DNA from 3 places in the Jiella sp. M17.18 genome. Region 2 is predicted to be linked to each of the others. Evidence: predicted binding sites of a transcription regulator. Region 2 holds the regulator's gene; each other region holds the start of a gene.
The links. Region 2 encodes LexA, which represses DNA repair genes until DNA is damaged. Its sites were predicted from a motif close to TGTTCNNNNTGTGTTCNG; they were not measured.
Positions count from the first base shown of each region.

Region 1: parE (DNA topoisomerase IV subunit B) is a predicted target of LexA. The motif match lies at 5,896-5,913, and genes of this name have one in related genera.
Region 3: ruvC (crossover junction endodeoxyribonuclease RuvC) is a predicted target of LexA. The motif match lies at 4,416-4,433, and genes of this name have one in related genera.

Region 1 is NZ_JBFTEH010000008.1:109,200-116,628, forward strand. Features, by position in the region: gene hflX (GTPase HflX) at 1-310, shown strand, start outside; gene AB5S17_RS15790 (DEAD/DEAH box helicase) at 431-1,978, opposite strand; gene AB5S17_RS15795 (alpha/beta fold hydrolase) at 2,125-2,841, shown strand; gene AB5S17_RS15800 (hypothetical protein) at 2,918-3,298, opposite strand; gene parE (DNA topoisomerase IV subunit B) at 3,804-5,828, opposite strand; gene glnA (type I glutamate--ammonia ligase) at 6,106-7,429, opposite strand, start outside.
Region 2 is NZ_JBFTEH010000007.1:203,990-211,418, reverse strand. Features, by position in the region: gene gltA (citrate synthase) at 1-201, opposite strand, end outside; gene gltX (glutamate--tRNA ligase) at 355-1,776, opposite strand; gene AB5S17_RS14775 (ComEC/Rec2 family competence protein) at 1,898-4,327, shown strand; gene lexA (transcriptional repressor LexA) at 4,358-5,086, opposite strand; tRNA gene AB5S17_RS14765 (tRNA-Gln) at 5,365-5,439, shown strand; gene AB5S17_RS14760 (FadR/GntR family transcriptional regulator) at 5,555-6,298, shown strand; gene otnK (3-oxo-tetronate kinase) at 6,550-7,429, shown strand, end outside.
Region 3 is NZ_JBFTEH010000002.1:251,427-258,855, reverse strand. Features, by position in the region: gene speB (agmatinase) at 1-416, opposite strand, end outside; gene carA (glutamine-hydrolyzing carbamoyl-phosphate synthase small subunit) at 562-1,749, opposite strand; gene AB5S17_RS04655 (GatB/YqeY domain-containing protein) at 2,081-2,530, shown strand; gene AB5S17_RS04650 (YebC/PmpR family DNA-binding transcriptional regulator) at 2,663-3,412, shown strand; gene AB5S17_RS04645 (hypothetical protein) at 3,865-4,218, shown strand; gene ruvC (crossover junction endodeoxyribonuclease RuvC) at 4,491-5,003, shown strand; gene AB5S17_RS04635 (CYTH domain-containing protein) at 5,037-5,519, opposite strand; gene lepA (translation elongation factor 4) at 5,645-7,429, shown strand, end outside.

The DNA of each region.
Region 1 (7,429 bases), on a different contig from region 2:
TCTGGAGACGGCGCGTGACGGGCTGCCCGATCCTGCGGCCGCGCATCTCGTCTCGGCGGTGACGGGCAAGGGGACGGACGCGCTCCTGACCGAGATCGAGCGGCGCATCGCCGGCTCGCTCTGCGAACTCTCGCTCGACGTCGCCCCCGATGCGATGAGGGTACTGCCCTGGCTCTACGAGAACGCCTCGGTGCAGACGCGCGACGACCGCGACGACGGCGCCGTCTCGCTGACGGTCGAGCTGACGGCGCAGGCCCGCACGGAGCTGCGGCGGCTCAGCGAACAGGTCGGCGGCCTCTCGATCCACTGAGGCGAGCCGGACAGGAAAAAGAAAAGCCGCGGGCGATCTCTCGTCCGCGGCTTTTTTGCATCTGTGGGACTGACTGTCGGCTACAGCGCTCCGACCGACGGTACGGCCGGCCCCCATCGCTCAGGTGCCGGTGCCGATCAGCATGAATGCGGGGATGTCGTCGCCGAAGCCGACCGGCTGCTTGCCGTCGTCGCCCCCGCGCGAGCGGTTCGCGTTGGCGGGCGGCGAGACGCGGCCCCGGGACGACGCCGACGGGCGGCCGCGATCGCTGCCGGAAGCACGGCTGCGGGAGCTGCGGGCCGGGGCCTCCGTCGCAGCGGCGGCCGGCGCGGCGTCGTCATTGATCTCGGCGACAGGAACGGCCAACTCCCCGGCCTCTGCCCGCGCGACGGCCGGCTCTTCGGCGGTCTCCGGCGCGACGTCCTTCTTGCGGCGATCGCTCCTCTCGCCGCGGGAGCGCGTGCCGGCGCGGGACGAGGTGCCGGTGCGGCGGCTGCCGCGGCCCGGCTTTTCCTCGGCCTCTTCCGCCGGAAGATCGGCGAGCGTGTCGCCGTGCCAGGCGATCTCGCTGCCGAGCATCTTCTCGATCGCGTCGAGATACTTCTTGTCCGCCTTCGTCACCAGCGTGAACGCCTTGCCGGAGCGACCAGCGCGGCCGGTGCGGCCGATGCGGTGGACGTAGTCTTCGGCGTGGATCGGGACGTCGAAATTGAAGACGTGGCTGACGGCAGGAATGTCCAGACCGCGCGCCGCCACGTCGGAGGCGACGAGCAGCTGGATCTGGTTGTCGCGGAAGCCCTGCAGCATCGCCGTGCGCGAGCGCTGGTCCATGTCGCCATGCAGCGCGCCCGCGGAAAAGCCGTGCTTCTCCAGCGACCGGAAAAGGGTCGCGACGTCGCGCTTGCGATTGCAGAAGATGATCGCGTTGCTCAGGTCGTCCTGTTCGCGGATCACCCGCCGCAGCGTCTCGCGCTTGGCGTAGTCGGTCTTGTGCGAGGCGACGAGACGCTGGGTCACGGTCAGCGCGGCCGAGGCCTGCTTGGCGACCTCGACGCGGACCGGGTTCTGCAGGAACTGCTCGGTCAGCCGGGTAATCTCCGGCGGCATGGTCGCCGAGAAGAACAGCGTCTGCCGGGTGAAGGGCAGGAGCTTGCAGATCCGCTCGATGTCGGGAATGAAGCCCATGTCGAGCATGCGGTCGGCCTCGTCGATCACCAGGATTTCGACGCCGGTGAGAAGCAGCTTGCCGCGCTCGAAATGGTCGAGCAGCCGGCCGGGCGTCGCGATCAGCACGTCGACGCCGCGGTCGATCTTCTTGTCCTGATCGCCGAACGACATGCCGCCGATCAGCAGGGCGACGTTGACCTTCTGGTCCTTGCCATACTTGGTGAAGGAATCCTCGACCTGCGCAGCGAGTTCGCGCGTCGGCTCGATGATCAGCGTGCGTGGCATACGGGCGCGTGCGCGGCCCTTTTCGAGCACTGTCAGCATCGGCAGCACGAAGGACGCGGTCTTGCCGGTACCGGTCTGTGCGATCCCGAGCACGTCGCGGCGCTCGAGCGCGTGCGGAATGGCCTGTTCCTGGATCGGCGTGGGTTCGCGATAGCCGGCGGCTTCGACGGCCGCCAAAACCTTGGCGCTGAGGCCGAGTTCGGAAAAGAGTGTCAAGCTGGCAGTTCTCTACGACTGGAGACAATGGCGCGAATGCGCCGACAAAGGCCCATGCTTATGAGGGGCGATAGGGCGACCGCAGACGCGAGTCAACCTTGAGCAGTCATATGGGGCGGATTTCCGGGATTTTGAGGGTTAAATTCATGAAAACGACAAGCATCGTGTTCGTGCCGGGGCTGCTTTGCAGCGGCGACCTCTATCTCCCGCAGATCGCTGCGCTGGAGATCGACTGCCGCATCGCCGATACTTTGACGGACGCGTCGATCACGCAGATGGCGGAGCGCCTTCTGGCGACCGCACCGGCGGAATTCATCCTCTGCGGCCTGTCGATGGGCGGCTATGTTGCGCTGGAGGTGATGCGGCAGCAGCCTCACCGCGTCCGCGGCCTGGCGCTGATGGCGACCAGCGCCGACCCCGACACAGCGGAGCAGACGGAGCGGCGGCGCCGGCTGATCTCGCTCGCCCGGCGGGACGGCGTCGGCACCGTCGCGCGGCTGCTGGCGGAGCGGCTGTTCGGTCCGTCCGCACGTTCGGACGCGCGGCTGCAGCGCCTGGCGGTCGAGATGGCCGAGGCGGTCGGACCCGAGGCCTTCGTGCGTCAGCAGGAGGCGATCATCGCCCGGCTGGACCAGACCGGCCTCTTATCGAGCATCGCCGTGCCGACGGAAATCCTCGCGGGGACGGCGGACGAGATCATTGCGCCGCAGCGATCGCGGGAGATGGCTGCGGCGATACCCGGGGCCGCGCTGACCATGCTGGAAGGCATCGGCCACATGGTTTCGCTGGAAGCCCCGGAGGTTGCGACCGGGGCGCTGCAGCGGCTCCTGCACGCTACGTCCGGACGGGGTGCCCCCGAATGAGCCGGGCGCCCGACGAACCCTCGATGCGCCGAGCCGCCCGCGGGCGGGCTCGACCGCCGATCGAGCCGGCACTGCGTCAGTTGGTGGACGGTCCGAAGGTGTAGGGCTTGCCCGGATGGAAGCGCAGTTCGTAGGTCTCCGAGATCTGTGCCCCCGCCGGGACGATTTCGAAGAACAGCATCAGGCTGTTCGGGTCGACGTCGCTCGGATCGTCAGCGCGATAGCCGAGGATCGAACCGTCGACATTGGAGATCTCCTTGATCTCGGTGGTCGAGAGCAGCTTGTATTCGTTGCCGTCGGTCTCGATCTGCTGGATGAAGAAGTGCGACTTGCCGGAGTCGCCATCCGGCTGCGCGATGATCGTGCGCCAGACGCCCTCCTTGTCGCCGTCCTTCCACGGGCCGACGATCTGGACGTCCTGGATCATCACCGGCAGGGTCTCGACCGTCTTCGTCATCGCGCCGGTGTCGGCCGTCTCGGACTTCGCCGCCGGCGTCCCGACGGCCGTGGTTGCTTGAGCGGCGGCAGCGCCGGTTTTCGCCGGCGCTTCGGCGGCCTTCGGGGTGGCCGTACCGCTCCCAGCGGGCGCGGCAGGCGCCGCACCGGCCGGCGTCTGCACGGTCTCAATCTTCGCGGTACCGGAAGCCGGCGCGGCGGGCTTTTCAGCCTGCTGAGCAAGAACCGGGCCGGCAGCCAGCAGCGAAGCTGTTGCGGCAAGACCGGCGAGGCGGACGCGCGATAGGTACAACATCGGGATCATCTCCGGACGACGGTGGTCAGAATGCGGGGTCGGCCGACGCGCAGCCGGCCTTCGGAGCGTCTTCTTACAGCAGGAACGGGAAGCCCGCGACCCGCAGCCGGAGCCTTTCGATCTCCCGGACGCTGCTTCGCGCCTGCCGAGACGCCGACACGCACCGCAGAACGGGCGGTCAGACCGCGAAGTGACCGAAGCGCAGCGCTCCTCAGATGTCGAGGTCTTCGGCGAAGGCCGCCCGCTCTTGGATGAAGCGAAAGCGCAGGTCCGGCTTGTTGCCCATCAGCGCGTCGACCGCGCCGGACGTGCCGGCTTCCGGCGCCTCGTCCATGACGACGCGAAGCAGCGTGCGCTTCTTCGGGTCCATCGTGGTTTCCTTGAGCTGCCCGGGCAGCATCTCGCCGAGACCCTTGAAGCGCGAGACCTCGATCTTGCCCTTGCCCTTGAACTCGCGCGCGATCAGCTGCTCGCGGTGGCGGTCGTCGCGGGCATAGGCGGTCTTGCCGCCCTGCGTCAGCCTGTAGAGCGGCGGCACGGCGAGGAAGAGGTGACCCTTGCGGATCAACTCGGGCATCTCCTGGTAGAAGAAGGTGATGAGCAGCGAGGCGATGTGGGCGCCGTCGACGTCGGCGTCCGTCATGACGATGACCCGCTCGTATCGCAGGTCCTCGTCCCGGTACTTCGAGCGCGTGCCGCAGCCGAGCGCCTGGATGAGGTCGGCGAGCTGCTGGTTCGCCGTCAGCTTGTCGCGCCCGGCGCTGGCGACGTTGAGGATCTTGCCGCGCAAGGGCAGGATCGCCTGGACCTTTCGGTCGCGCGCCTGCTTCGCCGAGCCGCCTGCCGAATCGCCCTCGACGATGAAGAGTTCGGCGCCGGCGGCCCCGGTCTGCGAGCAGTCCGCCAGCTTGCCGGGAAGCCGCAGCTTACGCGTCGCGGTCTTGCGGCTGACTTCCTTCTCCTGGCGGCGGCGCAGCCGCTCGTCGGCGCGCTCCACCACCCAGTCGATCAGCCGGGCGGCGTCCTGCGGCGAGGAGGCGAGCCAGATGTCGAAGCTGTCGCGCATCGACTGCTCGACGATGCGCTGCGCCTCGACCGTCGCCAGCCGGTCCTTGGTCTGTCCGACGAATTCCGGCTCGCGGATGAACACCGACAGCATGGCCGAGGCCGTCTGCATAACGTCGTCGCCGGTGACGATCGAAGCGCGTTTGTTTCCAGAGACTTCCGCGAAAGCCTTGATGCCGCGCAGCAAGACGGCGCGGAGGCCCGCCTCGTGCGTGCCGCCCTCCGGCGTCGGGATGGTGTTGCAGTAGGAACGGACGAACCCGTCCTCCGGCGTCCAGCTCACCGCCCATTCGACGGCGCCGTGGCCCGAGACCTTCTCGGTGCGTCCGGCAAAGATCTGCGAGGTCACCCGGTGCTCTGCGCCGAGCGTGGAATCCAGATAGTCCTTCAGCCCGCCCGGGAAGTGGAACGTCTCGCGCGCCGGCACGGGACCCGCCGGGTCGATCAGGCTCTGGTCGCAGGACCAGCGGATCTCGACTCCGCCGAAGAGATACGCCTTGGAGCGGGCCATGGCGAACAGCCGCTCCGGGCGGAAGGAAACGCCGGCGCCGAAGATCTGCGGGTCGGGCCGGAACCGAACGCGGGTGCCGCGGCGGTTCTGGATTTCGCCGACTTCCCGCAGTTCGCTGGTGGCGATCCCGCGCGAATAGGTCTGACGGTAGAGCTTGCGATTGCGCGCGACCTCGACCTCGAGGTGCTCGGAGAGCGCGTTGACGACCGATACACCGACGCCATGCAGGCCGCCGGAGGTCTCGTAGACCTTGGAATCGAACTTTCCGCCGGCGTGCAGCGTCGTCATGATGACTTCGAGCGCCGAGCGGTTCTTATATTTCGGATGCGGGTCGATCGGGATGCCGCGGCCGTTGTCGGAGACGGAAAGCGTCCCGTCGGCCTCCAGCGATACCTCGATGAAGTTGGCATGTCCGGCCGTCGCCTCGTCCATCGCATTGTCGATGACTTCGGCGAAGAGGTGGTGGACGGCCTTCTCGTCGGTGCCGCCGATATACATGCCGGGGCGGCGCCGGACCGGCTCCAGCCCCTCCAGCACCTCGATGTCGGCGGCGGTGTAGTCGGCGCCCGGCTCGAAGGCGGCAGGCTTGCGGACGGGAGAGGCGGCCTTCGGCGTGCGGGACTGACGCGCGGCGTTGCCCGAAAACAGGTCGTCGCTCATCGAATCAACGTTCCTCGTGTCCTCGAACCGGTCTCATGCTGCGCCGCGATCATGGCCCCTTGCTATACTTTCACGAAATGTTCTTCAAGCCGCCCGGCTTGCCGGGGACCGCAACCCGGACGATTTGAGCCGTTTTCCACGAAAATCTGCTGCATCGGGTCGTCGTCATGCCGCCGTCTGCCGGAGTGCCCGCCGCCGGTCCAACCGAAAAAAGGGGCGCCCGTTGCCGGACGCCCCTCGAGGATAGCACTGCCGGCCGGACGAGCCGACCGAAGCCTCAGATCGAGTAGTACATGTCGAACTCGATCGGATGCGGCGTCATCTCGTAGCGCAGCACCTCGGCCATCTTCAGGTCAATGAAGGCGTCGATCTGGTCGTCGTCGAAGACGCCGCCGGCCTTCAGGAATTCGCGGTCGGCGTCGAGCGACTCCATCGCCTCGCGCAGCGACCGGCAGACCGTCGGGATCTCCTTCAGCTCCTCCGGCGGCAGGTCGTAGAGATCCTTGTCCATGGCCGAGCCCGGATGGATCTTGTTCTTGATGCCGTCGAGGCCGGCCATCAGCATGGCGGAGAAGGCGAGGTAGGGGTTCGCCGTCGGGTCGGGGAAGCGGACCTCGACGCGCTTGGCCTTCGGCGACTGGCCGAATGGGATGCGGCAGGAGGCCGAGCGGTTGCGGGCCGAATAGGCGAGCAGCACCGGCGCCTCGAAGCCCGGGACCAGGCGCTTGAACGAGTTGGTCGATGGGTTGGTGAAGGCGTTCAGCGCCTTGGCGTGCTTGATGATGCCGCCGATGTAGAACAGGCAGTTCTCCGACAGGCCGGCATATTCGTTGCCCGCGAAGGTCGGCTTGCCGCCCTTCCAGATCGACTGGTGGACGTGCATGCCCGAGCCGTTGTCGCCATAGACCGGCTTCGGCATGAAGGTCGCGGTCTTGCCGTAGGCGTTGGCGACCTGGTGGATCACGTACTTGTAGATCTGCATCTTGTCGGCGTTGCGCGTCAGCGTGTCGAACTTGATGCCGAGCTCGTGCTGGGCGGCAGCCACCTCGTGATGGTGCTTCTCGACCGAGACGCCCATCTCGGCCATCACCGTCAGCATTTCCGAGCGCATGTCCTGGCACGAGTCGACCGGCGGGACCGGGAAGTAGCCGCCCTTGATGCGCGGGCGATGGCCGAGATTGCCGGTCTCGTATTCGGTGTCGTCGTTCGACGGCAGCTCGGTCGAGTCGAGCTTGAAGCCGGTGTTGTACGGATCGGCCTTGAAGCGGACGTCGTCGAAGATGAAGAACTCGGCCTCGGGGCCGAAATAGGCGGTGTCGCCGGTGCCGGACTGGGTGAGGTAGGCCTCGGCCTTCTTGGCGGTCGAGCGCGGGTCGCGGTTGTAGGCCTCGCCGGAGATCGGGTCGAGGATGTCGCAGACGACGGCCATGGTCGACTGCGCGAAGAACGGATCCATGTAGGCGGTCTCGGGATCCGGCATCAGCACCATGTCGGATTCGTTGATCGCCTTCCAGCCGGCGATGGACGAGCCGTCGAACATCGAGCCTTCCGAGAACATGTCCTCGTCGACGACGGAGGCGTCCATCGTGACGTGCTGCGTC
Region 2 (7,429 bases):
CAGCACGCCCTCATCGCCGTCGATATAGGTGATCTTGGATTCGCAGGACGCCGTCGACGAGAAGCCGGGATCGTAGGTGAAGACGCCGCTCTGCTTGTAGAGGCCGGTGACGTCGACGACGTCCGGTCCGATGGTGCCGCTGCGAAGCGGGAGATCGGCATCCGTCGATCCCAGTGTGAATTTCGCCGACTGGTCTGTCATGCGGTTTCCTTTCGATCATTGCCGCCGGAAAAGCATGACTTTTCGCAGCGCACACGTTTCGACCACCCTCTGCCTACTCCAAAGGCTAGGGCTCGACAAGTTTCGCCTCGGACCGCGCGTTTCAGCGTGTTTGCGGTGCGGAAACGCCGTCCGTCAGGCCGCCTGATCGCGCAGGCGCGCCAGCGACTCCGCGCGCCCCAGCACCGCCAGAACGTCGAAGACGCCGGGCGAGGTTGTGCGGCCGGTCAGCGCGGCGCGCAGCGGCTGCGCCACCTTGCCGAGCTTCAGCCCGGCCTCTTCTGCATAGGCACGCACCAAATCTTCCAGCGCCCCGGCCGACCAGTCATGCGCCGACTCGAAACGGGGCAGGAGGGCCGCGACGACCGCCCGGCCGCCACCCGCCAGGATCTCCTCGGCCTTCTCCTCGATCGGCAGCGGCCGGTCGGCGAACAGGTAGCGACAGCTCTCCGTCAGCTCGACGAGGGTCTTGGCGCGCTCCTTCAGCCCCGGCATCGCGGCGGTGAGCAGCTCGCGCACCGTCTCGCCCGGCCGGCTCTTGAGGATGTCGCCGTTCGGCAGGACGTCGCGTTCGGCCATCAGCATGTCGACCAGCACGGCGTCCTCGATGCTGCGGAGCCAATGGCCGTTCACCGCCTCGAGCTTGGCGAAATCGAAGCGCGCCGCACCCTTGTTGACGTCGGTGATGTCGAACCAGGCGATCATGTCCTCGGTCGAGATGATCTCGTCGTCGCCATGGCTCCAGCCGAGCCGAACGAGGTAGTTGCGCAGCGCGACCGGCAGATAGCCCATGGCGCGGTAGGCCTCGACGCCGAGGGCACCGTGCCGCTTCGACAGCTTGGCGCCGTCGGGTCCGTGGATCAGCGGAATATGCGCCATGACCGGCACGTCCCAGCCCATCGCCTGATAGATCAGCGTCTGCCGCCCGGCGTTGGTGAGATGATCATCGCCGCGGATGATGTGGGTGACGCCCATGTCGTGGTCGTCGACGACGACGGCGAGCATGTAGGTCGGCGTGCCGTCCGAACGCAGCAGGACGAGGTCGTCGAGATCCTTGTTGGGAAAGCGCACCGTTCCCTGCACCTGGTCCTCGACCACGGTCTCGCCTTCCAGCGGGGCGCGCAGGCGGATCACCGGCTTGACGCCCTCCGGCGCCTCGGCGGGGTCGCGGTCGCGCCAACGCCCGTCATAGCGCGGCGGCCGCTTCTCGGCCCGGGCCTTCTCGCGCATCTCCTCCAGCTCCGCCTGGCTGGCATAGCAGCGATAGGCCTGGCCGCGGGCGAGCATCTCCTCGACCACCGCGCGATGGCGCGGCGCGCGCTCGAACTGCGAGACCGGCGGTTCGTCGGCCGTCAGGCCGAGCCAATCGAGGCCCTCGATGATCGCATCGACGGCCGCCTGGGTCGAACGCTCGCGATCGGTGTCCTCGATCCGAAGGAGCATCTTGCCGCCCTTGGCGCGGGCGAAGAGCCAGTTGAAAAGCGCCGTCCGCGCGCCGCCGATATGCAGGAAGCCGGTCGGCGAGGGGGCAAAGCGGGTCACGACGTCTGCCGCCATGGGTGCTCCGATCGTCTAGAAGATGAGGCTGGGCGGCAGGCTTGGCAGCGCCGCCATCGCTTTTGCGTGGGCGCTGTGTAGCATAGGCGAGCGGAGAGACAAGCAACGGAGCCGCCGCCGGATGGCCTGGAGCGAGGATCCGGAGAGCGAGACCGCGCGAACGGCGAGAGGCCGCCCTGGCGTCGACGGCATGCTGCGCCTGCGTCCGCGCGACCTTCTCGCCGACCCCGGGCTCCTCGTCGATGTGCTCCGGCTCTGGCTCGAACGGCAGGCGGACGCCGAAGCCGCTGCCCGGACCGGCTTCCACCTGATGCCGGTCGGCCTGATCGCGGGAGCGCTCGCCGCGATCGCCGGCGGCTGGCGCCCCATCCCGGTCGTTGCGGCCGTCTCGGCGGCTCTGCTCCTCCTGGCGGCATGGCGGATCGCCGAACGGCCATGGCGCAGAAATGCCCTTCTCGCGGCCGGCTTCGTCTTCCTGGGCGCCGCGCTGGCGCTCGTCGAGGAGGCCTGGACGACCACCACGATCATCTCCGGCACGGCGACGACGCGCATCGCCGGCGTGGTGGCGGAGCGTTCGCGCGACGATCGCGGACGGTATCGCTACGTCGTCGACATCGCGGCGACGGCGCGCCCGACGCTGTCGCGGCCGCCGGAACGGGCGCGGATCCTCGTTGCGAGCCGCCACGAGCCGATCGCGCCGGGCGAGGCGTTCTACGCCCTGGTGCGGCTCGGGCCGCCATCCGGCCCGGCCTATCCCGGCGGCTACGACTTCGCCTATTCGCCCTTCTTCGACGGGCTCGGCGCCTATGGCTTCAGCCTCGGCGCGCCGAGCAGCCGGCCATCCGAGGGGAGTCCGGCGATAGGCCCCGGGGGCGGGCCGGGCGCGGTGGCGATCTGGCTGGCGCGCCTGCGGGAGGCGATGACCGAGCGGATTCGCGCCGTCATTCCCGGCCCCGAAGGCGCCGTCGCCGCGGCGCTCATCACCGGCGAGCGCGACGGCATCCCCGACGATGTCGCCGACTGGTTCCGCAGCACCGGCATCGCCCATGTGCTGGCGATCTCGGGCCTGCATCTCGCCATCGTGACGGGCGCAGCCATGGCGCTGGTCCGGTCGCTGATCGCGCTGCTGCCGGGCGCCGCGTTGCGCATCCCGGCCAAGAAGGTCGCCGCCGCGATCGCGCTGGCGGTGGCCGCGCTCTATCTCGGCATTTCCGGCGCGAATGTCGCCACGCAGCGTGCCTTCGTGATGCTGGCGATCATGCTTGTGGCGGTCATCGTCGATCGACCGGCGCTGACGATCCGGAACGTCTCGATCGCCGCGACGATCGTCATCGTGCTGGCGCCGCATGTGGTGACGACCGCGAGCTTCCAGCTCAGCTTCGCGGCCACCGCAGCCCTCGTCGCGGCCTATGGCGCCTTTGCGAGGCGGCGCCAGCGGCAGCTGGAGGAGAGGCGGGCACGCAAGGCGCGATCGCCGCTTCGCCTCGGCGTCGGCGCGCTCGGCGGGATCGTTGCGACGTCGCTGATCGCGGGCGCCGCCACGGCGCCCTTCGCCGCCTATCATTTCCAGCAGGCAGCCGCCTTCGGCGTCATCACCAACCTTCTGACGATGCCGCTCTTCAGCTTCGCCATCATGCCGCTCGCGCTCGCGAGCTGCCTCCTGATGCCGTTCGGGCTCGACGCCTGGCCGCTCGAGCTGATGGGCGCGGCGATTGGCCTCGTCCTGAGGATCACGCACCGGCTGTACGGCCTGCTCCCGGATCAGTCGATCGGCCTCGTCAGCGGGGCAGGGCTCCTGCTTCTCGCGGCGGCGATCCTGGCGGCGGCCTTCCTCGCCAGCCAATTCCGCTGGGTGGCGGTTCCGCTCGCGGTGATCGGCCTTATCCTCGCGCCCGACCGGACGCCGCGGCCCGACCTTCTCGTCTTCGAGAGCGGCAGGGAAGTCGCCGCCCTGTCGCCCGACGGCGCGGTCGCCTTTCTGCGAAAGCGAACCAACGCCTTCGTCGCCGATCAATGGGAGCGTGCCTATCGAAGCGGTGCGTCTCCGTCGGCCGGCGACAACCCGGCGCTTCGCCCCCGGATCGACGCAAAATGCCGCGAAAAGGTCTGCAGCTTCGGCACGGCGAGCGGCCTGCGGATCGTCTGGACCGACGACTACAGGAAGACCGGTTATGCCTGCGACCACGCGGATGTCGCGATCGTCGCGCGCGCCATCCGCCTGACCGCCTGCCGATCCGGCGCGATGCTCGTCACGCTGCGGACCCTGCGCGAGACCGGCTCGCTCGCGATCCGCCGCGACCCCCAGACGGGGCGGCCCGTGTTCAGAAGGTCGATCGGCGTCCCCGCGGCCCCGTGGAACCGCCACCGAGCCGCGCCCTGGCCAGAATCCTGGCACCGCCCGAAGGGCCGCAACGCCGAGGCAGGGGCGCGGGAGGAAGAGCAACAGCCGCTGGCCGACCAGCCGGCAGAGCCATCCGACCCCGCCGCCGACAACGCGGAGGACGCGGTGCCTCCGTCGTTCGGCGAGGACAGCGGCGGGCGGCGGGAGTGACATCCGGCGACCTCCTCCCGCCGCCGCCGATCAGTAGCGGCGGATGAGGCCGACCAGTCGGCCCTGGACCTTGACGCGATCGGCGCCGAAGATGCGGGTCTCGTAGGCCGGATTGGCGGCCTCCAGCGCGATCCGGTCGCCGCGGCGCCGGAACCGCTTCAGCGTCGCCTCCTCGTCGTCGACCAGCGCCACCACGATCTCGCCGGGAGAGGCGGTGTCGGAGCGGCGGATGACGACCGTGTCCCCGTCCAGGATGCCGGCCTCGATCATCGAATCGCCCTTGACGTCGAGCGCATAGTGTTCGCCCGTGCCGATCATGTCCGGCGGGACGGCGATCGAATGGGTGTTGTGCTGGATCGCCGAGATCGGCACGCCGGCGGCAATCCGGCCCATGACCGGCACCGTGACCGCGGCATCCGCGGCGGCCTGCGGCGCGGCTGGCGCCTTCGGCGCGGCCGCGGTCCCCCGGCTGCCGTCGATGACGCTGGGCGTGAAGCCGGTGCGTCCGCCGGAGACGGCGACGGGGCGGCCCGCATTGCGCATCGATTCCGGCAGCTTCAGCACTTCGAGCGCTCGCGCCCGATTGGGCAGGCGCCGAATGAAACCGCGCTCCTCCAGCGCCGTGATCAGCCGGTGGATGCCGGACTTCGACCGCAGATCGAGCGCATCCTTCATCTCGTCGAAGGAGGGGGGCACCCCCGTCTCTTTCAGCCGCTCGTGGATGAACAGCAAAAGGTCGTGCTGCTTGCGCGTCAGCATGGGCGGATCCTCAAAACAAAACCTGAACAAAGCTATCTGTTCTAGTTGTGTTCTGCAAGCCCCTTCCTCGCTGCAACGGCCGGGCGGGGCGTTCGCCGTCTCCCATCGTTTTTGCAAGGAGCCTCAGGTAAGCCGGCACCGGATCGAGCGTATCCCGCACGGCACCGACGGTTCAGGCATGGCCGGCGGGAGGCAGCTGCCGCGCGTGGCCGGCGCCGGAGCGGCGATTGCGCACGCGGATCGCAGTCGCTATAGCACGGGTCACGCGCATCCGCGCTTGGGGCGTCGCCAAGCGGTAAGGCAGCGGCTTTTGGTGCCGCCACTCGCAGGTTCGAATCCTGCCGCCCCAGCCAGATCATTCTAAATATCTGCATTCGTTGCCGGCCGGCGGCGGCTTGACCGTAACGTGATGCCTCGATACTGGTCCGGTTATCGGACCAGTGGTCCTTTTGGTCGGGCGGTATCGCGGTGGAATCGGGTCTTCTGTCGGGAATGGCGGATCTGCCGAATGGGCTGGCGCGCGAGACTGCGAGCGACAGGCTTTGCGGCAAGCTGGCCGAATTCATTGCATCGGGCGTGCTGCATCCGGGCGATCAGCTGCCGGGCGAGCGCGAGCTCGCGGCGCTCTTCGGCGTCAGCCGCGAGACCGTACGGATGGGGGTGCGCACGCTGGCCGCCCACGGCCTCGCCGAGATCAGCCACGGCTCGCGCACCCGCATCGTCAGCGCCGATGTCGGCCTCCTGGTCTCCAGCGGCGTGCGCACGAGCGCGGTCAACCGCTACGACGTCGACGACGTCCACCAGGCGCGCATGGTCGTCGAACTCGCGGTGGTCGCCGATGCCGCCGAGAACATCGACGCGGCGACCCTCGACGTTCTCGCCGAGCTTCTGCGCCGCCAGGATGCGGTGAAGGGCGATGCCGTGCAGTTCCTGATCTGCGACCGCGATTTCCACGGCACCATCTACCGGGCGGCGCGCAACCCGATCCTCGTCGATACGACCATGGCGCTCTACGGCTACATGATGGGGCATCGCCGGCGGGTGATGTCGCAGCCGGAGGCGGTCGACCAGAGCTATCGGGACCATCGCGACATCGTCGACGCCCTCTCCGCGCGTGATCGCGCGGGCGTCGTCGAGGCCTTCGCCCGGCATCTGGCGCGAATCCATGCATCGACCAAGCAGTCTCTGGCTGCAGGTGAGGGGGCCACTTGACGCAGGGCAGGACCCAGGTCGGCCATGGAGGGAGCGGTGCGACTGTTCGAAAGGGAGGCGATGGAGATGCATGCGATGGTCCCTGAGGCGGTCCGAATGACGTGGCGCGGGCTCGCCCATCGTCCTGCGGCGGAGGGTCGGCCGCGCGATGATGTCTGGCGCGCGAGCGTGCCGGGTTTGCGGGCGGAGACACCCGCCCGTTCGGTCCTGCGGACCGTTCTCGAGACCGGAAGCCTGGAGGGGCGCTGACCATGCTGCTCGGCTGCATTGCGGACGACTTCACCGGGGCGAGCGATCTCGCCAACACCCTTGCCAAGGGCGGCATGCGCACCGTCCAGTTCTCCGGCGTGCCGGAATCGGGCGAGGGGCCGGACTGCGAAGCCGCGGTCGTCGCGCTGAAGACGCGCTCGATCGCTGCGGACGAGGCGGTCGCCGCCTCGCTCGCCGCGGCGGACTGGCTGGCGGGGCAGGGCTGCCGGCAGTTCCTGTTCAAATACTGCTCGACCTTCGATTCCACACCGAAGGGCAATATCGGGCCCGTCGCGGCGGCGCTGATCGACAGGCTCGGCGCCGACGCCGCCATCGTCTGCCCGGTCTTTCCGGCCACCGGCCGCACGCTCTACATGGGCCACCTCTTCGTCGGCGATCGCCTGCTCAGCGAATCCGGGATGGAGCACCATCCCCTCAACCCGATGACGGACGCCGACATCCGGCGCTGGCTGCAGCGCCAGACGCCGCTGCCGGTCGGCCATGTCGGCTACGGCGCCGTGCGGGGCGGAGCGGGAGAGATTGCGGCACGCTTCCGGGCGGAGGCGGAGGCCGGCAAGCGGCTGATCGTCGTCGACGCCGTCACCGATGCCGACCTCCTTGCGATCGGCGAGGCGGCGGCGGACCACCGCCTGGTCACCGGTGGATCGGGCATCGCCCTCGGCCTGCCGGAGAACTTCCGCCGGCGCGGCCTGCTGCGCGATGCCGGCTCGGACTACACCCCGGTCAAGGGGCCGGCCATCGCCCTCTGCGGCTCGTGCTCGAGAGCGTCCAACGAGCAGGTCGCGGCCTATCTGAAGTCCCATCCGGGCTTCGTCGTCTCGGCCGAGGCGGTCCTGTCGGGCGAGACGACCGTTCGCTCGG
Region 3 (7,429 bases), on a different contig from region 2:
GGAAAGGTGATCGAATGGTCGCCGCCGAGGGTGAGGAGGAAGCCGGTCTTGCCGAGAAGGGCGCTCGCCTCCTCGCGGATACGGGTATGGGCGGTCTCGGGCAGGCGGTAGTCGAGGAGGCAGTCGCCGTAGTCGACGACGGCAAGGGCCTCGAACAGGTCGCGCGCGAAGGGATATTGCGGGTCGTTGTCGAAGATCGCCGAGGCACGGCGCAGCGCCTGCGGCCCGAACCGCGTGCCAGGACGGTTGGAGACGGCGCTGTCGAAGGGAACGCCCCAGACCGTGACGTCGGTGCCAGCGACGTCCTTGGTGAAGCGGCGCCGCATGAAGGAGAGGGCGCCGGCATAGGTCGGGTCGGATGCGGCGCCGAGGGCTGCGCTTGCCGTGAAGGCGTGGTCGATCGATTTGTCGGTCATGGCTCCGCCTGCCGGTGAGGTAATGTCCGGCAGCTAGCGCATCGATGGCCTCAGATGAAGGGCGATGCCGCGATCGCGCGGACGGCGCCGCGTGTCCTGGTCGTCATCGACGGCCCGGCCGGCGCTCGCCGCCGCCGCGCCGGCCTCAGGCGGCGACCTTGCCCGCCTTGTGCGCGTCGATCGTCTCGAAGAAGCGCTTGAAGAGGTAGTGCGAATCCTGCGGGCCCGGCGATGCCTCGGGATGATGCTGGACCGAGAACACCGGCTTGTCCGCGAGGCGCAGGCCGCAGTTCGAGCCGTCGAAGAGCGAGCGATGGGTCTCCTCGACGCCGTCTGGCAGAGAATCCGCAGCGACCGCGAAGCCGTGGTTCATCGACACGATCTCGACCTTGCCGGTGGTGAAGTCCTTCACCGGATGGTTCGCGCCGTGGTGGCCCTGGTGCATCTTCTCGGTCCGGCCCCCGAGCGCCAGCGCCAGCATCTGGTGGCCGAGGCAGATGCCGAACAGCGGCACGTTCGCCTCCACCAGTTCCCGGATCACCGGCACGGCATATTCGCCGGTCGCGGCGGGATCGCCGGGGCCGTTGGACAGGAAGACGCCGTCCGGCTCGTGGGCGAGGATCTCCTTCGCACTCGCCGTCGGCGGCACGACGACCACCTCGGCGCCTTCCCCGGCCATCAGCCGCAGGATGTTGCGCTTGGTGCCGTAGTCGATGGCGACGATCTTGTAGCGCGGCGCGCCCTGCTTGCCGTAGCCGGTGTTCCAGGTCCAGGGCATCTCGTCCCAGGCCGCGGCCTCGCGGCTGCCGACATCCTTGGCGAGGTCCAGGCCGACGATGCCGCTCCAGGCGGCCGCCCGCCGCTTCAGCGCGTCGAGATCGAAGACGCCGTCCGGCGCATGGGCGATGACGGCGTTGGGCATGCCCTTCTCGCGAATCAGCGCGGTCAACGCCCGCGTGTCGATGCCGGAGAGGGCGATGATGCCGCGCGCCTTCAGCCAGGCGTCGAGGTGGCCGGAGGAGCGGTAGTTCGACGGCGCGGTCACATCCGCGCGGAAGATGGCGCCGACCGCACCGGCGCCCGGACCTGTCGCGAGATTCTCCAGATCCTCGTCATTGGCGCCGACATTGCCGATATGCGGGAAGGTGAAGGTCACGATCTGCTTGGCATAGGAGGGATCGGTCAGGATCTCCTGATAGCCGGTGAGCGCGGTGTTGAAGCAGACCTCGCCCTCGACTGCGCCCTCGGCGCCGAGGCCGAAGCCCTCGATCACGGTGCCGTCGCTCAGCACCAGGAGCGCGGTGACCTGCCGCTTCGTCCAGCCTTCGCTCATAACCTGCCCTTTCCATCCTTCGGACGCCCGCGATCGCGCAAGAGACCAGCCCCGCGCCATATCGGCTGGGTAAAGGTCTTTCACAAGGGAACTTGCGGATCGGCGGGGAAGTCTCTACATCCGCGGCGCGCCGCATCGCAAGACCATAAGGCAGCCGCTCTTCGGCTCCTGGAGATGCAAACAGGCGACAGAACCACAACTCTTCGCATCGAACAGAGAACCCCGCATTCGAATCGGCTTTACCGCCGGCGAGAACAGGTATGGATTACGGTCAGACGGTCGCGATGGCGCCGTGCGGGCAATGTGACCGAACCCGAAAGTCGACACTCTCATGCGCGAGATGATCGCCGAGGCACTGAACGCAGCCCTCAAGGACCAGGACAAACGCCGGATCTCGACGCTGCGGCTGATCAACGCCGCGATCAAGGACCGCGACGTCGCCAACCGCGCGGCGGGGCGCGACCCGGTCGGCGACGAGGAGGTACAGCAGATCCTCGTCAAGATGGTGAAGCAGCGGCAGGAGTCGGCGCAGGAATACGAGGAGGCCGGACGTCTCGAACTCGCCGAGCAGGAGCGCGAGGAGATCGGCATCATCCGCGGCTTCATGCCGGCGCAGCTCGACACCGGCGAGATCGAACGCGCCTGCCGGCAGGCCGTGGAGGAGACCGATTCCAAGGGCTTGCGCGACGTCGGGCGCTGCATGAACAAGCTCAAGGAGCGCTATTCCGGCCAGATGGACTTCGGCAGGGCTTCGACGGTCGTGAAGGGCCTGCTGCGATAGACCTGCTCGTGTCGGAGCCGCAGGAGCGGCCACCGACGACCTGCCGGCCTGTCTCGTTCTGGACGTCGGCACCGGCTTTTTTTATATGACGGTCACTTTCTGCCGACAGATCAGCTCGACGTAAGGATCGCCATGGCCGGCCACTCACAGTTCAAGAACATCATGCATCGCAAGGGACGGCAGGATGCCGTCCGCTCGAAGCTGTTTTCCAAGCTCGCGCGCGAGATCACCGTCGCCGCCAAGGCTGGCACGCCCGACCCCGACATGAATCCGCGCCTGCGCCTGGCGATCAACAACGCCAAGGCGCAGTCGATGCCGAAGGACAATATCGAGCGCGCGATCAAGAAGGCGTCCGGCGGCGACAGCGAGAACTACGAAGAGGTCCGCTACGAAGGCTACGGGCCGGGCGGCGTCGCGGTCATCGTCGAGGCGCTGACCGACAACCGCAACCGCACCGCCTCCAACGTGCGCTCCTACTTCACCAAGTCGGGCGGCGCCCTCGGCGAGACCGGCTCCGTCGGCTTCATGTTCGACCGCGTCGGCGAGATCGTCTATCCGGCCTCGGTCGGCGATGCGGACAAGGTGATGGAGGCGGCGATCGAGGCGGGCGCCGACGACGTGCAGTCGGACGAGAACGGCCACACGATCATCACCGCCTTCGAAGATCTCAACGAAGTCTCGACCGCGCTGGAAGCCTCGCTCGGCGAGGCCGAGAGCGTGCGCGCGATCTGGCGGCCGCAGACCGGCGCCCCGGTCGACGAGGAAAAGGCGCAGAGCGTCCTGAAGCTGATCGCCAATCTCGACGACGACGACGACGTCCAGAACGTCTACGCGAACTTCGAGGTCGACGAAGAGGTGATGGCGAAGCTGTCGGCGGCCTAGATCGCCGGCCTTCGCGTCGCCCGGCTGCCGCGTGGAGGACCTCCATGCGGCGCGGCGCCGCCTCTACCGTTGGCCGCTGCTGCGGAGGCCCTGCGACGGGAGCACCCTGCCGCAGCTTGCTCTGCAAGGCGACGCAGGGGAATGTGAGCCCGGGCGTCGGATCGCAGCTGGCTCCGCCTCCAAGTTCCTGTTTCAGAAGCGTTGCCGCTCCTCTGCGCCGGCTTCTTCGGCGCTTCCACGATCGGGGCTTCCGAAGAAATTCGCTCGATATTTATTTTGAATTTCGCTGAAGCTTCCGGTTTTCGGAAAGCATGTCGGAGGCCATAACCGTTGCCGGCCCGCAATACATGCCAGTTACTTCGATAGTTGGCTAACTCGCGGGCGATATCTTCCGATTTCATTAAGGACTGCGGATCGACAGTCATCCTGACTATGGCCGCGGAGGGCGGAAGATGAAGGACGACCTGATCCCGGATCCGACCAATCGACGCCGATGGCAGCGGCGACGGACGCGGCTGCGGCCGGTGAAGCTTCTGACCATCCAGCTGCAATATCTCGAGGACGCGATGTGCGTCGATATCTCCGACGGCGGGATGCGCCTCTCCAAGCAGTACGATCGGGCGACACCGAAAAGCCTCGTCGTGTTCGACTGCTCGGACAGGACGTTCCGCGCCGGAGTCGTTCCCTGGGCGTCCGGCAAGCTCATCGGCTTTCGCTTCACCAGCGGCACGATCAAGGCCAGCCCGGCACAGTTGCGGGCGCTCGGGGAGCGCGACGTGACGGAGGCGGTCTACGTCCGGAAATGACGGGCTTAGAGGCGAACGGGCCGCCGGACGCCTTTCTGGCGAGCGATGCGCAACGTAGCGCGAGGAGGGTTGGAACGGCGCGGTCAGCTCCGTGCCGCGCTACAAGGCCCTGGCGACACCGGTATCCCCTACGCCTCGGCGAGCGACAGCCCGCAGTCGATCATGGCATGTCCTCCGCCGGCGCAGAAAGCCGGGTTCGTTTTACTTTTGTTCACGTTTCGTCTGTCCAATCGGCGCCGATTCGGATAGAGGCAAGGTTGAAGAAAATGTTAATGGAGGCACCCATCCGCATCGTCGGCATCGATCCGGGCCTGCGCCGTACCGGCTGGGGCGTGGTGGAAACGCTGGGAAATTCGCTGCGCTTCGTGGCGAGCGGGACCGTCACCTCCGACAACAAGCGCGACCTCGCCTCCAGGCTCTGCCAGCTGCATGAGGGGCTGTCGCAGGTCATCCATTCCTATCGTCCGGACGAGGCGGCGGTGGAGCAGACCTTCGTCAACAAGGACGCCGTGGCGACGCTGAAGCTCGGCCAGGCGCGCGGCGTCGCGCTGCTGGTGCCGGCGCTGGCGGGGCTGCCCGTCGCGGAATATGCGCCGAACGCGGTGAAGAAGGCCGTCATCGGGGTCGGCCATGGGGAGAAGCACCAGATCCACATGATGGTGAAGGTGCTGATGCCGAAGGCGACGTTCGACAGCGACGATTCCGCCGACGCGCTGGCGATCGCGATCTGCCACAGCCATCACCGCCAGTCGGCACATGCGCGGGCGGCGCTGGCGGCGCGCTGAGGGTCGCGGCACCGATGGCGGGAGGAGGGCGGCTCAGGCCGAGCGACCGTCGTCGTCGCTCGGACGCCCGTCCAAAGCGAGGCGCATGTTGGAATAGCGCGGGTCGCCGGTGATCTCGGTTCCGAGGAAGGCCGGCAGGTCGATCGCTTCGTCAGCCGATTCCAGTTCGATCTCGGCAACTTCCAGACCGGCGAGCGCGCCCGCAAAGATGTCGATCTCGATCTTGCGGGCGCCGAGCGGAACGATGTGGCGGGTCTTCTCGATCACATTGCCGATGCGGTCCGGCTCCATGTCTTCCGCGTCGGACAGCGGGATATCGTATTCGAACTCGCCGCGATCGATCCCTGTGCCGGTCTTCAGCGTCAGGAAGGCCGTCTTGCCGTCGATGATGCGAACCCGCAGAGAGGCGTCCTCCCGGGCGAAGAGGTAGAACTGCTTCAGCCGCTTCACCTCGGTGACGCGGCTCCGCCAGCCGTCCGGGGCCAGCAGGAACTTGCGCTCGATCTCTCGTGCCATCGCCTTCCAGCCTTCGTGCCGCGATCGTTCAGGAGGTGGTTCGTCCGACATAGCGCGTTCTCGCAACGCGAAAGCGACGCTTCCAAGAATGCCGACAAATCTTTATATCGCGGCGCATGAGCACCATGCCCGCGAATACGCCCCTCGACCATATCCGCAACTTCTCGATCGTCGCCCATATCGACCACGGGAAGTCGACGCTGGCCGACCGTCTGATCCAGAACACCGGCGGGCTCGATACCCGTGAGATGAAGGATCAGGTTCTCGACTCGATGGACATCGAGCGCGAGCGCGGCATCACCATCAAGGCGCAGACCGTGCGCCTGCACTACACCGCAAAGAACGGCGAGACCTATGTCCTGAACCTCATCGACACGCCGGGGCATGTCGACTTCGCCTATGAGGTGTCCCGCTCGCTGTCGGCCTGCGAGGGTGCGCTCCTGGTCGTCGACGCCGCGCAGGGGGTCGAGGCGCAGACGCTCGCCAATGTCTATCTCGCGCTCGACAACGATCTCGACATCGTCCCGGTGCTGAACAAGATCGACCTCCCGGCGGCCGAGCCGGACAAGGTGAAGGAGCAGATCGAGGAGGTGATCGGCATCGACGCCTCCGAAGCGGTGATGATCTCGGCGAAGTCCGGCCTCGGCATCGAGGACGTGCTGGAGGCGATCGTCCATCGCCTCCCGCCGCCGAAGGAAGGCGACCGCAAGGCGCCGCTGAAGGCGATGCTCGTCGACTCCTGGTACGACGCCTATCTCGGCGTCATCGTGCTCGTGCGCATCATCGACGGCGAGCTGAAGAAGGGCCAGACCATCCGCATGATGGGTACGGACGCAAAGTATCCGGTGGACCGGGTCGGCGTCTTCACCCCGAAGATGGTGCAGGTCGACGCGCTCGGCCCCGGCGAACTCGGCTTCATTACGGCCTCGATCAAGGAAGTGGCCGACACCCGCGTCGGCGACACGATCACCGAGGACAAGCGCCCGACCGCCGAGATGCTCCCGGGCTTCAAGCCGGCGCAGCCGGTGGTCTTCTGCGGCCTGTTCCCGGTCGACGCGGCCGACTTCGACGACCTGCGCGCGGCCATGGGCAAGCTCCGGCTGAACGACGCCAGCTTCTCCTTCGAGATGGAGAGTTCGGCTGCGCTCGGCTTCGGCTTCCGCTGCGGCTTCCTCGGTCTGCTGCACCTCGAGATCATCCAGGAGCGGCTGAGCCGTGAGTTCGACCTCGACCTGATCGCGACGGCGCCGTCCGTCGTCTACAAGATCCACATGACGGACGGCACGGACATCGAGCTCCACAACCCCGCCGACATGCCCGACGTCGTGCGGATCGACCACATCCAGGAGCCCTGGATCAAGGCGACGATCCTCACCCCCGACGACTATCTCGGCAACATCCTGCAGCTCTGCCAAGAGCGGCGCGGCGTGCAGACCGGGCTCTCCTATGTCGGCAAGCGGGCGATGGTGGAATACGAGCTGCCGCTGAACGAGGTGGTGTTCGACTTCTACGACCGGCTGAAGTCGATCTCGAAGGGCTATGCCTCCTTCGACTACCACATGACCGACTACCGCGAGGGGGACCTCGTCAAGATGTCGATCCTCGTCAATGCCGAGCCGGTGGACGCGCTGTCGATGCTCGTCCATCGCAGCCAGGCCGACCGGCGCGGCCGGGCGATGTGCGAGAAGCTGAAGGAACTGATCCCGCAGCACCTCTTCAAGATCCCCATCCAGGCGGCGATCGGCGGCAAGGTGATCGCCCGTGAGACGATCTCGGCGCTGCGCAAGGACGTCACCGCCAAATGCTACGGCGGCGACGCCACGCGCAAGCGCAAGCTTCTCGAAAAGCAGAAGGAAGGTAAGAAGCGCATGCGCCAGTTCGGCAAGGTGGAGATCCCGCAGGAGGCCTTC